Regions from separate parts of the Pseudomonas sp. UTLPPB19802 genome, predicted to be linked through region 3. Evidence: predicted binding sites of a transcription regulator. Region 3 holds the regulator's gene; each other region holds the start of a gene.

Region 1 (3,275 bases), 1.4 Mb from region 3:
CCTTGCTCAGTTCCGTGGAGAGGTTGGCCTGTTCCGAGGACCGGTCGGCCAGTTGGGCGATGGTGCTGATGTTGCGGCTGATTTCGTCGGCGACCGCGGTCTGCTCCTCGGTGGCGGTGGCGATCTGCGAGGTCATGTCGGTGATATGGGCGACGGCTTCGCTGATGCCCACCAGGGCCTTGTCGGCCTCGAGCACCCAGGCGACACCTTCCTCGGCCTGGCGGTTACCGTTCTCCATGGTCTGCACGGCGTTGTTAGACGAGGTCTGCAGTTTGGTGATCAGCTCATGGATCTGGCTGGTGGATTGCGAGGTCCGCTGGGCCAACTGCCGCACCTCGTCGGCCACCACCGCGAAGCCGCGTCCCATGTCGCCGGCCCGTGCAGCCTCGATGGCGGCGTTGAGCGCCAGCAGGTTGGTCTGGTCGGCGATGCCCTTGATGACGTCGACCACGGTGCCGATCTCGTTACTGTCCTTGGCCAGTTGCGCCACCGTTGCGCCGGTCTCGCCCACCACCGCCGAGAGGCGTTCGATGGCCTGGCGCGTATCCCGCGCGACATCTCGGCCGCGACTGGTGAGCAGGTTGGCTTGCTGGGTGGCATCGGCCGTGCGCTGGACATGGCTGGCAACTTCCTGGGTGGTCGCCGCCATCTGGTTGACCGCGGCGGACACCTGTTCGGTTTCCAGGCGTTGACGGTCAAGCCCCCTGGAGCTGTCCGTAGCGAGCAGATCGGACTGCCCGGCCAGTTCGCTGACTTGTTCGGCAGTATCCTGAAGGCGCGTGAGGCAGGTCTTCAGGCGTGAGTCCTGGCTGACCAGGGCGGTTTCCAGGCGCCCCTGGGGGCCGGGGGCGTCACTGTACATCTTGGCCAGCAAGGCGTCGCTGGTCGAAGGTTCGACCAACTGCAGCAGGCGCAAGGTTCCGCGCTTCTGCCAGCGGGAGGACAGCAGGGCGATCGGCACGGAAACGCCCACGGCGAGGACGATCGCCAGCGGCGCACTGAGGAACAGGCCGCCGAGGGTGGCCACCAGGCCCAGCGCCAGGTACGGCAGGTAGTCGAACAGCACCGGCAGCCAGCTGTCTTCGCGGGGAATCGCCGCCTTGCCCTGGCTGATACGCCGGTAGAGCGATTCTGCACGACGGACCTGTTCGGCCGTCGGCTTGACCCTGACCGATTCGTAGCCCACCACCTGGCTGCCCTCGAAGATCGGTGTCACGTAGGCGTTGACCCAGTAGTGGTCGCCATTCTTGGAGCGGTTCTTGACGATGCCCATCCACGGCCGTCCGAGCTTGAGGGCACCCCACATATGGGCAAAGACGGCAGGAGGGACATCGGGATGGCGGACGATATTTTGCGGGGCACCGATCAGGTCGGCGCGATCAAATCCGCTGATTTCGACGAAAGCGTCGTTGCAGTAGGTGATGACGCCTCGGGCGTCTGTCGTCGAGATAAGCTTTTGTTGCGGTGCAAGCGAGACTTCACGCTGTGTAACAGGCTGGTTGTTTCTCATTCCGACTGCTCCTGTCTTCCATGCCAAAGCTATCTGCTGACTCTCATGAGGCGAAAAAAGGGGACCCGGATAAAAACTCTAGCCTAATTACGTCGGGACGCCGGGGCGCGATGTCCCGCATTTGAGGGATGAATCCGGGTGGGCTGCACGCCTTTGAATGCGGGCAGCGAGGGTGCACGGACGGCCGTCATCAATCAAGCGGTGCTTCGATAGGGCCATCATTTGTAGGGCTTCTGGTACACGATTGCTGATAAATCGCACTCTTTTCGACTCGTCCCCCTGTTAACACATTTTTACAGATGGCTTGGAGGTCATCCGAGTCCATGATCAAGGGAGATCGGGTAGATGGTTGATGTTACGCGTCGTTCGGTGGTGGGGCTGATGGCTGCGCTGCCGTTGTTGAGTGGGTCGGGTCGGGCATTTTCTGCGGCGCTGCCTGGGGCTGTGAAGGCTTCGTCCGGCGAGGTCTATCTCAACTTCAACGAGAGTCCCTGGGGCCCCTCGGCGGCGGCGCGGCGGGCAATGGAAGAGGGGATCGCCCTGTCCGGACGCTATCCGTACAAGTACCAGTACCAGCTGGTCGATCTGCTGGCCCGGCAGTTGTCGGTGCCTGAAGAGCATATCGAGATCTACGCCGGCTCCAAGGTCGCCTTGCAGCAGGCGGTGATGGCCTTCACCGGCAGTCGCAGCCTGGTGGTGGCGACCCCGACGTATGAAGCACCAAGCCTGGCCGCGCAGGCGCACGGCGCCGCCGTGCACGAGGTGGCACTGGATGCCGGGCATGCCCATGACATTGGCGCGATGCTGGCCGCCGATGCCAACCTGGGGGTGATCTACATCTGCAACCCGAACAACCCGACCGGCACCCTGACGCCGATGGCACAGATCGAGCGGGCCTTGAAGGAAAAGCCTGCCGGTGCGCTGGTGGTGGTCGACGAGGCCTACATCCACTATTGCGATGCACCCAGTTGCGTACCACTGGTCAAGGAACATCCGGACCTGCTGGTGCTGCGCACGTTCTCCAAGATCTATGGCATGGCGGGCGCACGCCTCGGGTACGCCGTCGGCCAGCCGGCGCTGCTGGAAAAACTGAATGTGCTGGGCGAACAGAATGTCGCGGCCGCTTCGTCGTTGCTGGGCGGGATCGCCAGCCTGCAGGACGCCGGGCTGTTGCCGGAGCGCAAGAAGACCAACGCGCGTATTCGTGATGAAAGCATGGCCTGGTTCCGCGACCGCGGGTTCACCTGCACCGAGGCCCAGGGCAACTTCTTCATGGTCGATCTGCGCCGTCCGGCCGGGGAGGTCACCCAGGCACTGGCGCAGCACGGGATACGGGTGGCGCGAATCTGGGAAAACTGGCCGACCTGGATGCGGGTCACGGTCGGCAAGGAGGAGGAAATGGCCCGTTTGCGCAAGGCGTTCGCCCAGGTGGCGCTACCGGCCAAGCACTGACTCGACTCGATAGCGTGACGCTGTTCACATTTTCTGCAAGGAGTCAGGCATCCGGTGCCCGGCACTATCATGCAGATTGCAAGGGGTGGTCTACGCTGATCCGGCAAGAGCTGCCTCGAGCTCGATTTCAGGGATGACCACCATGCTTCCAGAACGTGAGCTGTGCCAGATCATTGAATCCGGTTTTCTGCCGATGTCCTGTTCTTGCACCACCAACGGCAACGGTGCGCTGATGGTGAAGATATTCGACCCGGTTTCCGGGCGCGTCGACCTGCAGCTCAACGGTGTCGCCATCAGCAGTTTCGACAGCGTT
Region 2 (3,275 bases), 580 kb from region 3:
GCGAAAGCGCGCGGCCATCGGATGGCGAGGGCCGCCCGAAGGGCCGTTGCCGTCCAGTTCGTCGTCGAAATGATCGTCACTCACAGGGTTTCCTCCAGCAGGCGCCAGCGCAGTTTTTCACCGGCGCGCAGCGGAATCACGGACAGCTCGCCAAATGGCAGGCTGGCAGGGGCGGTCCATTCGTCTCGAACCAGAGTAATGCGCTCGCTGTTCGGCGCCAGGCCGTAGAAGCGTGGGCCGTGCAGGCTGGCGAAGCCTTCGAGCTTGTCCAGGGCATTGCGTTGTTCGAATGCCTCGGCGTACAGCTCGATGGCCGCGTAGGCGGTGTAGCAACCGGCGCAACCGCAGGCTGCTTCCTTGGCGTGCTGGGCATGGGGCGCCGAGTCGGTGCCGAGGAAGAACTTCTCGCTGCCGCTGGTGGCGGCGTCGAGCAGGGCCGACTGATGCGTGTTGCGCTTGAGAATCGGCAGGCAGTAGAAGTGCGGCCGGATCCCGCCCACCAGCATGTGGTTGCGGTTGTACAGCAGGTGGTGCGCGGTGATGGTCGCGCCGACGTTGGCCGAAGCCTCGTTGACGAACTGCACCGCGTCGGCGGTGGTAATGTGCTCGAATACCACCTTCAGGGTCGGGAAGCGTTCGACCACGCGGCGCATGTGCTCGTCGATGAACTGCTTCTCGCGGTCGAATACGTCGACTTCGCTGCGGGTCACTTCACCGTGCACCAGCAGGGGCATGCCGACTTCGGCCATGGCTTGCAAGACGTCGAAGATCTTGTCGACGCTGGTCACGCCGGAGTCCGAGTTGGTGGTCGCGCCGGCCGGATACAGCTTGGCTGCGTAGACGAAACCGCTGGCCTTGGCGGCGCGGATTTCCTCGGGCTGGGTGCGGTCGGTGAGGTAGAGCACCATCAGCGGTTCGAAACGGCTGCCGGCCGGCCGCGCCGCCAGAATGCGCTGGCGATAGGCGTCGGCTTCGGCGGCGTTGCGTACCGGCGGCACCAGGTTGGGCATGATGATGGCGCGGCCAAAGGTGCGCGCAACATCGGCAACAGTGTGGGGTAACGCAGCACCATCGCGAAGATGGATATGCCAGTCGTCGGGACGCAGCAGGGTCAGGCGGTCGGACATTGGGGATTCCAGGCGGGTCGAACTCAAGGGAATGCTACCGGAAAAGACTCTCTCAGGCACTCGCTATCAAGTTTTGCCGGACGCAACCGATACCCCGGAGGTATGGCGTAGAAGCGGTACGCCAGTCTCACAGTCGTAGAACCATTGGAGCCTCCCGTGCGCCAGCGTTATTTAGCCTTGCTCAGTATGTTTGCCAGCCTGCCGGCCATGGCGTTGACTTTCCAGACTCGTCTGGAGAGCATCGAGTGGAAGGTGGAAGGGGACAAATTCGAGTGTCGGCTGACACAGCCGATCACCGACTTCGGTGCCGGCGAGTTCGTGCGACGTGCGGGCGAGCAGGCGATTTTCCGGCTCAAATCCAATAATCACGTGTTGGGTGGCGGTTCGGCGACCCTGCTGGCGGCCGCGGCGCCCTGGCAGCCCGGACGCGGTGACATCAACCTGGGTACAGTGAAAGTCAATAATGGCGATGTACTCTTCAACAGTTCCCAAGGCCAGGCGGGTGGCTTGTTCCACGGCCTGCTAGAGGGTCGCAGCCCGTTGATCCGGCACTACTCCCGCGAGGGCGGGGTTTCCGAGGTTCGTCTGCTGCCTGTGAAGTTCAACCAGGCCTACAACGATTTCCAGAGCTGCACCGCCAAGTTGCTGCCGAAAAACTTCGAGCAGATCAAACAGGGCGAAATCGGCTTTCCCGATGGTGGTATCGAACTCAACGCCCAGGCCAAGGCCCAGTTGCAGGGGATGCTGGACTTCATGAAGGCCGACCCGACCGTCAATCACATCGAACTCGATGGGCACTCGGACAACAGCGGCAACCGCCTGACCAACCGCGACCTGTCGCGGCGGCGCGCGCTGGCAGTGATGGACTTCTTCAAGGCTGCCGGCATTCCGGAGTCACAGATCGTCATGCGTTTCCATGGCGAGCGTTATCCGCTGGTGCCCAACACCAATCCGGCCAACCGGGCGAAGAACCGCCGGGTGAATATCCATCTCGAACGAGCACCGGAGGCGCCCGCGCCCGCCGCGACAGCCCCTGCTGCGCCGACTCCCGTGAAGCCGGCCGAGAAACCAGCGCCGACCGCAGCGGCTGGCAGCGCGGCGAGAACATCCTGAAACGGCTGTTCTCGTCGCGCTCCCGACATTATCTGTCGCTTTGACGTCCTTCGCTGTCGCGCCTCTGTAAATCCACGTGGTTGGCCGGTAGAATCGGCCCTTTCCGTACAACCCCCCGTGGAGTGATGGCATGGCCGACGTAAAAAAGGTCGTTCTCGCGTATTCCGGCGGCCTGGACACTTCGGTGATCCTCAAGTGGCTGCAGGATACTTATAACTGTGAAGTGGTGACTTTTACCGCTGACCTGGGTCAGGGCGAGGAGGTCGAGCCTGCTCGTGCCAAGGCGCAGGCCATGGGCGTCAAAGAGATCTACATCGACGACCTGCGCGAAGAGTTCGTACGCGATTTCGTCTTCCCGATGTTCCGTGCCAACACCGTCTACGAAGGCGAGTACCTGCTGGGTACCTCCATCGCGCGTCCGCTGATCGCCAAGCGCCTGATCGAAATCGCCAACGAAACCGGCGCCGATGCCATTTCCCACGGCGCGACCGGCAAGGGCAACGACCAGGTGCGTTTCGAACTGGGTGCCTATGCACTCAAGCCGGGTGTGAAGGTTATCGCTCCGTGGCGCGAATGGGACCTGCTGTCCCGTGAGAAGCTGATGGACTATGCCGAGAAGCACGCGATCCCGATCGAGCGTCATGGCAAGAAGAAATCCCCGTACTCCATGGATGCCAACCTGCTGCACATCTCCTATGAAGGCGGCGTGCTGGAAGACACCTGGACCGAGCACGAAGAAGACATGTGGCGCTGGACCGTCTCCCCGGAGAACGCTCCCGACAAGCCGCAGTACCTGGAACTGACCTACCGCAACGGCGACATCGTCGCGCTGGACGGCGTCGAAATGACTCCGGCCACCGTGCTGGCGACCCTGAACCGTATCGGTGGCGCCCACGGTATCGGCCGTCTGGACATCGTCGAAAACCGCTATGTGGGCATGAAGTCCCGCGGTTGCTACGAAACGCCTGGCGGTACCATCATGCTGCGTGCGCACCGGGCGATCGAGTCGATCACCCTGGACCGTGAGGTCGCTCA
Region 3 (3,275 bases):
ACCGCTCGAAGAGGGGGGCGTGATCGCCATGGTCGGCCCCGCCGGCATGGGCAAGACCACCACGCTGGCCAAGCTGGCGGCGCGCTACGTACTCAAGTACGGCGCACAGAACATTGCGCTGGTCAGCATGGACAGCTTCCGTATCGGCGCCCAGGAGCAACTCAAGACCCTGGGGCGGATTCTCAACGTGTCGGTGACCCACGTCGACCCTGGCCAGTCCCTGGCCCAGGCGCTCGATCCGCTGCTGCGCAAGCGCGTGGTGCTGATTGATACCGCCGGCCTGCAAGCCAGCGACCCGGCCTTGCGCATGCAGTTGGAAAGCCTGGCCGGTCGCGGGATCAAGGCGAAGAATTATCTGGTCCTGGCCACGACCAGCCAGAAGCAGGTGCTCACCGCCGCCTATCACAGCTACAAGCGCTGTGGCCTGGCCGGTTGCATCCTGACCAAGTTGGATGAGACGGCGAGCCTCGGCGAGGTGCTGAGCCTGGCCATCAGCCATGAACTGCCGGTGGCCTATCTGACCGATGGCCCGAGGATTCCGGACGATCTGCATTTGCCGCGTCGCCACCAGCTGGTGAGCCGCGCGGTCAGCGTGCAAATGCAGGAAGAACCCAGCGAAGAGGCCATGGCCGATATGTTCGCTGACATCTACCACAGCCCCTCCAAGCGAGTGGGGTGAGGTAACCATGAAGACGTTGCAACGCATCTACATCGATGGTCTGCCAGGCATCAGTTTCCTTCGGGAAAGCGCAGCCAGTTATGTGGCCTTCCGTCTAAGCAAGACAAGGTAAGAAGAGAACATGGGCAGCATGCATCCCGTACAGGTGATTGCGGTGACCGGCGGCAAGGGTGGCGTCGGAAAGACTAACGTGTCGGTGAACTTGTCCCTGGCACTGGCTGAGCTTGGCCGGCGTGTCATGCTGCTGGATGCCGATCTGGGGCTGGCGAACGTCGACGTCCTGCTGGGGCTGACCCCGAAAAGGACCCTGGCCGATGTGGTCGAGGGCCGCTGCGAGTTGCGTGACGTGATGCTGCAAGGGCCTGGCGGGATTCGCATCGTGCCGGCGGCCTCCGGGACCCAGAGCATGGTCAATCTCAATCCGGCGCAGCACGCCGGCCTGATCCAGGCGTTCAGTGATATCGGCGACAATCTCGACGTGCTGGTGATCGACACCGCTGCGGGTATTGGTGACTCGGTAGTCAGTTTTGTCCGCGCGGCCCAGGAAGTGTTGCTGGTGGTCTGCGATGAGCCGACCTCGATCACCGACGCCTATGCGCTGATCAAGTTGCTCAATCGCGATTACGGCATGAGTCGTTTCCGGGTGCTGGCCAACATGGCCCAGAGCCCGCAGGAAGGTCGCAATCTGTTCGCCAAGTTGACCAAGGTCACGGATCGCTTCCTGGACGTCGCCCTACAATACGTGGGCGCCGTTCCCTATGACGAATGCGTTCGCAAGGCCGTGCAAAAGCAGCGTGCGGTCTACGAGGCTTTCCCACGTTCGAAATGCGCCCTGGCGTTCAAGGCTATCGCGCAGAAGGTCGATACCTGGCCGTTGCCCGCGAACCCTCGTGGGCATCTGGAATTCTTCGTCGAACGTCTGGTACTTCAAACGAGTGCGGGACCGGTGCTATGACTGCAAGTGGCTATCGCATGTATTCCAAATCCTCGCGTGACAGCCAGTATGAATTGATCGAGCGTTACGCGCCCCTGGTCAAGCGGATCGCTTATCACCTGCTGGCGCGGCTGCCGGCCAGTGTTCAGGTCGAAGACCTGATCCAGGCCGGCATGATCGGTTTGCTCGAAGTCTCGACCAAATATGATTCGGGCAAGGGTGCGAGTTTCGAGACCTATGCCGGTATCCGCATCCGTGGCGCGATGCTCGACGAGGTGCGCAAGGGGGACTGGGCGCCGCGCTCGGTGCACCGCAATACCCGCATGGTCAGCGACGCAATTCGCTCAATTGAAGCGAAAACCGGTCGCGACGCTAAAGATCATGAGGTTGCAGCCGAACTCCAATTGAGTCTCGATGATTATTACGGGATTTTGAACGATACCTTGGGCAGCCGACTGTTCAGTTTCGACGACCTGTTGCAGGACGGCGAGCATGAAGGGTTGCATGAGGATGGCGCGAGCGCTCATCTCGAACCGTCGCGCGACCTGGAGGATGAACGCTTCCAGGCCGCACTGGCGGACGCGATTGCCAATTTGCCGGAGCGTGAGCGGCTGGTCTTGTCGCTGTACTATGACGAGGAACTGAACCTCAAGGAAATCGGTGAGGTGCTGGGGGTCAGCGAGTCGCGAGTCAGCCAGTTGCATAGCCAGTGCGCAGCCCGTTTGCGGGGGCGTTTGGGAGAGTGGCGAGCGCGTTGACGGGGCAGTGTGTGGGGACACTGCGAACGAGACCGATGCGGCGTGTGACGGTGCATCGGTGGCTCGGCCGGTTGTGGTTTCCATGCAGTAGGGTACAAAGCCTTGTCGAGTGTTGTGCCGAATTGATTTAACAGCGCGTCCAGGTGCTGAAACGCGTTTAAGACTGCTTGGAGGTCGAATTGAACAAGAACATGAAAATCCTCATTGTTGATGACTTTTCAACGATGCGGCGGATCATCAAAAACCTGTTGCGTGACCTCGGGTTCACCAACACTGTCGAGGCCGATGACGGTACCACCGCCATTCCGGTGCTCAATAGTGGCAGCATCGACTTTCTGGTCACCGACTGGAACATGCCCGGCATGACCGGCATCGATCTGCTGCGCCACGTACGTGCCGACGAGAAGCTCAAGCATCTGCCGGTCCTCATGGTCACGGCCGAAGCCAAGCGCGAGCAGATCATCGAGGCTGCCCAGGCGGGTGTGAACGGTTATGTGGTCAAACCATTCACGGCCCAGGCGTTGAAAGAGAAGATCGAGAAGATCTTCGAACGCATCGGTTGATGAAGTCCGCCACGGGGGCGCTATGGAGCACAACGAATCTTCTCTGGGCGATTTTGAATCGACCCTGAAAAAACATGCCCGCGAACTGGTCGAAAGCCTTGAAAAAGGCCGCTTCGGCGACGCGGTGCAAATGATCCATGAGCTGAACCAGACCCGTGACCGCGGCCTGTATCTGGAAGTCGGCAAGCTGACCCGCGAGCTGCACAGTGCGATCGTCAATTTCCAGATCGATCCCACCATGCCGCAAGCCGAGGAAGTCTCGCAGATCACCGACGCCACCGAGCGCCTGTCCTATGTGGTCAGGCTGACCGAGGCGGCGGCCAATCGCACCATGGACCTGG

Evidence for each region. Region 3 encodes FliA, which starts transcription of late flagellar genes. Its sites were predicted from a motif close to CTAAAGTTTNNNNNNNNNNNGCCGNTAA; they were not measured.
Region 1: a site for FliA is predicted at 1,565-1,592, ahead of AC6I6U_RS21390 (methyl-accepting chemotaxis protein). Genes of this name have one in related genera too.
Region 2: a site for FliA is predicted at 1,193-1,220, ahead of AC6I6U_RS30650 (flagellar protein MotY). Genes of this name have one in related genera too.

Annotation. Positions count from the first base shown of each region.
Region 1 is NZ_AP048545.1:4,947,864-4,951,138, reverse strand. It holds gene AC6I6U_RS21390 (methyl-accepting chemotaxis protein) at 1-1,510, opposite strand, end outside; gene ptaA (pyoverdine biosynthesis transaminase PtaA) at 1,856-2,962, shown strand; gene AC6I6U_RS21380 (DUF1652 domain-containing protein) at 3,105-3,275, shown strand, end outside.
Region 2 is NZ_AP048545.1:6,941,659-6,944,933, reverse strand. It holds gene rnt (ribonuclease T) at 1-84, opposite strand, end outside; gene pyrC (dihydroorotase) at 81-1,127, opposite strand; gene AC6I6U_RS30650 (flagellar protein MotY) at 1,284-2,240, shown strand; gene AC6I6U_RS30645 (argininosuccinate synthase) at 2,371-3,275, shown strand, end outside.
Region 3 is NZ_AP048545.1:6,364,100-6,367,374, reverse strand. It holds gene flhF (flagellar biosynthesis GTPase FlhF) at 1-679, shown strand, start outside; gene fleN (flagellar synthesis regulator FleN) at 801-1,634, shown strand; gene fliA (RNA polymerase sigma factor FliA) at 1,631-2,371, shown strand; gene AC6I6U_RS27820 (chemotaxis response regulator CheY) at 2,563-2,934, shown strand; gene AC6I6U_RS27815 (protein phosphatase CheZ) at 2,957-3,275, shown strand, end outside.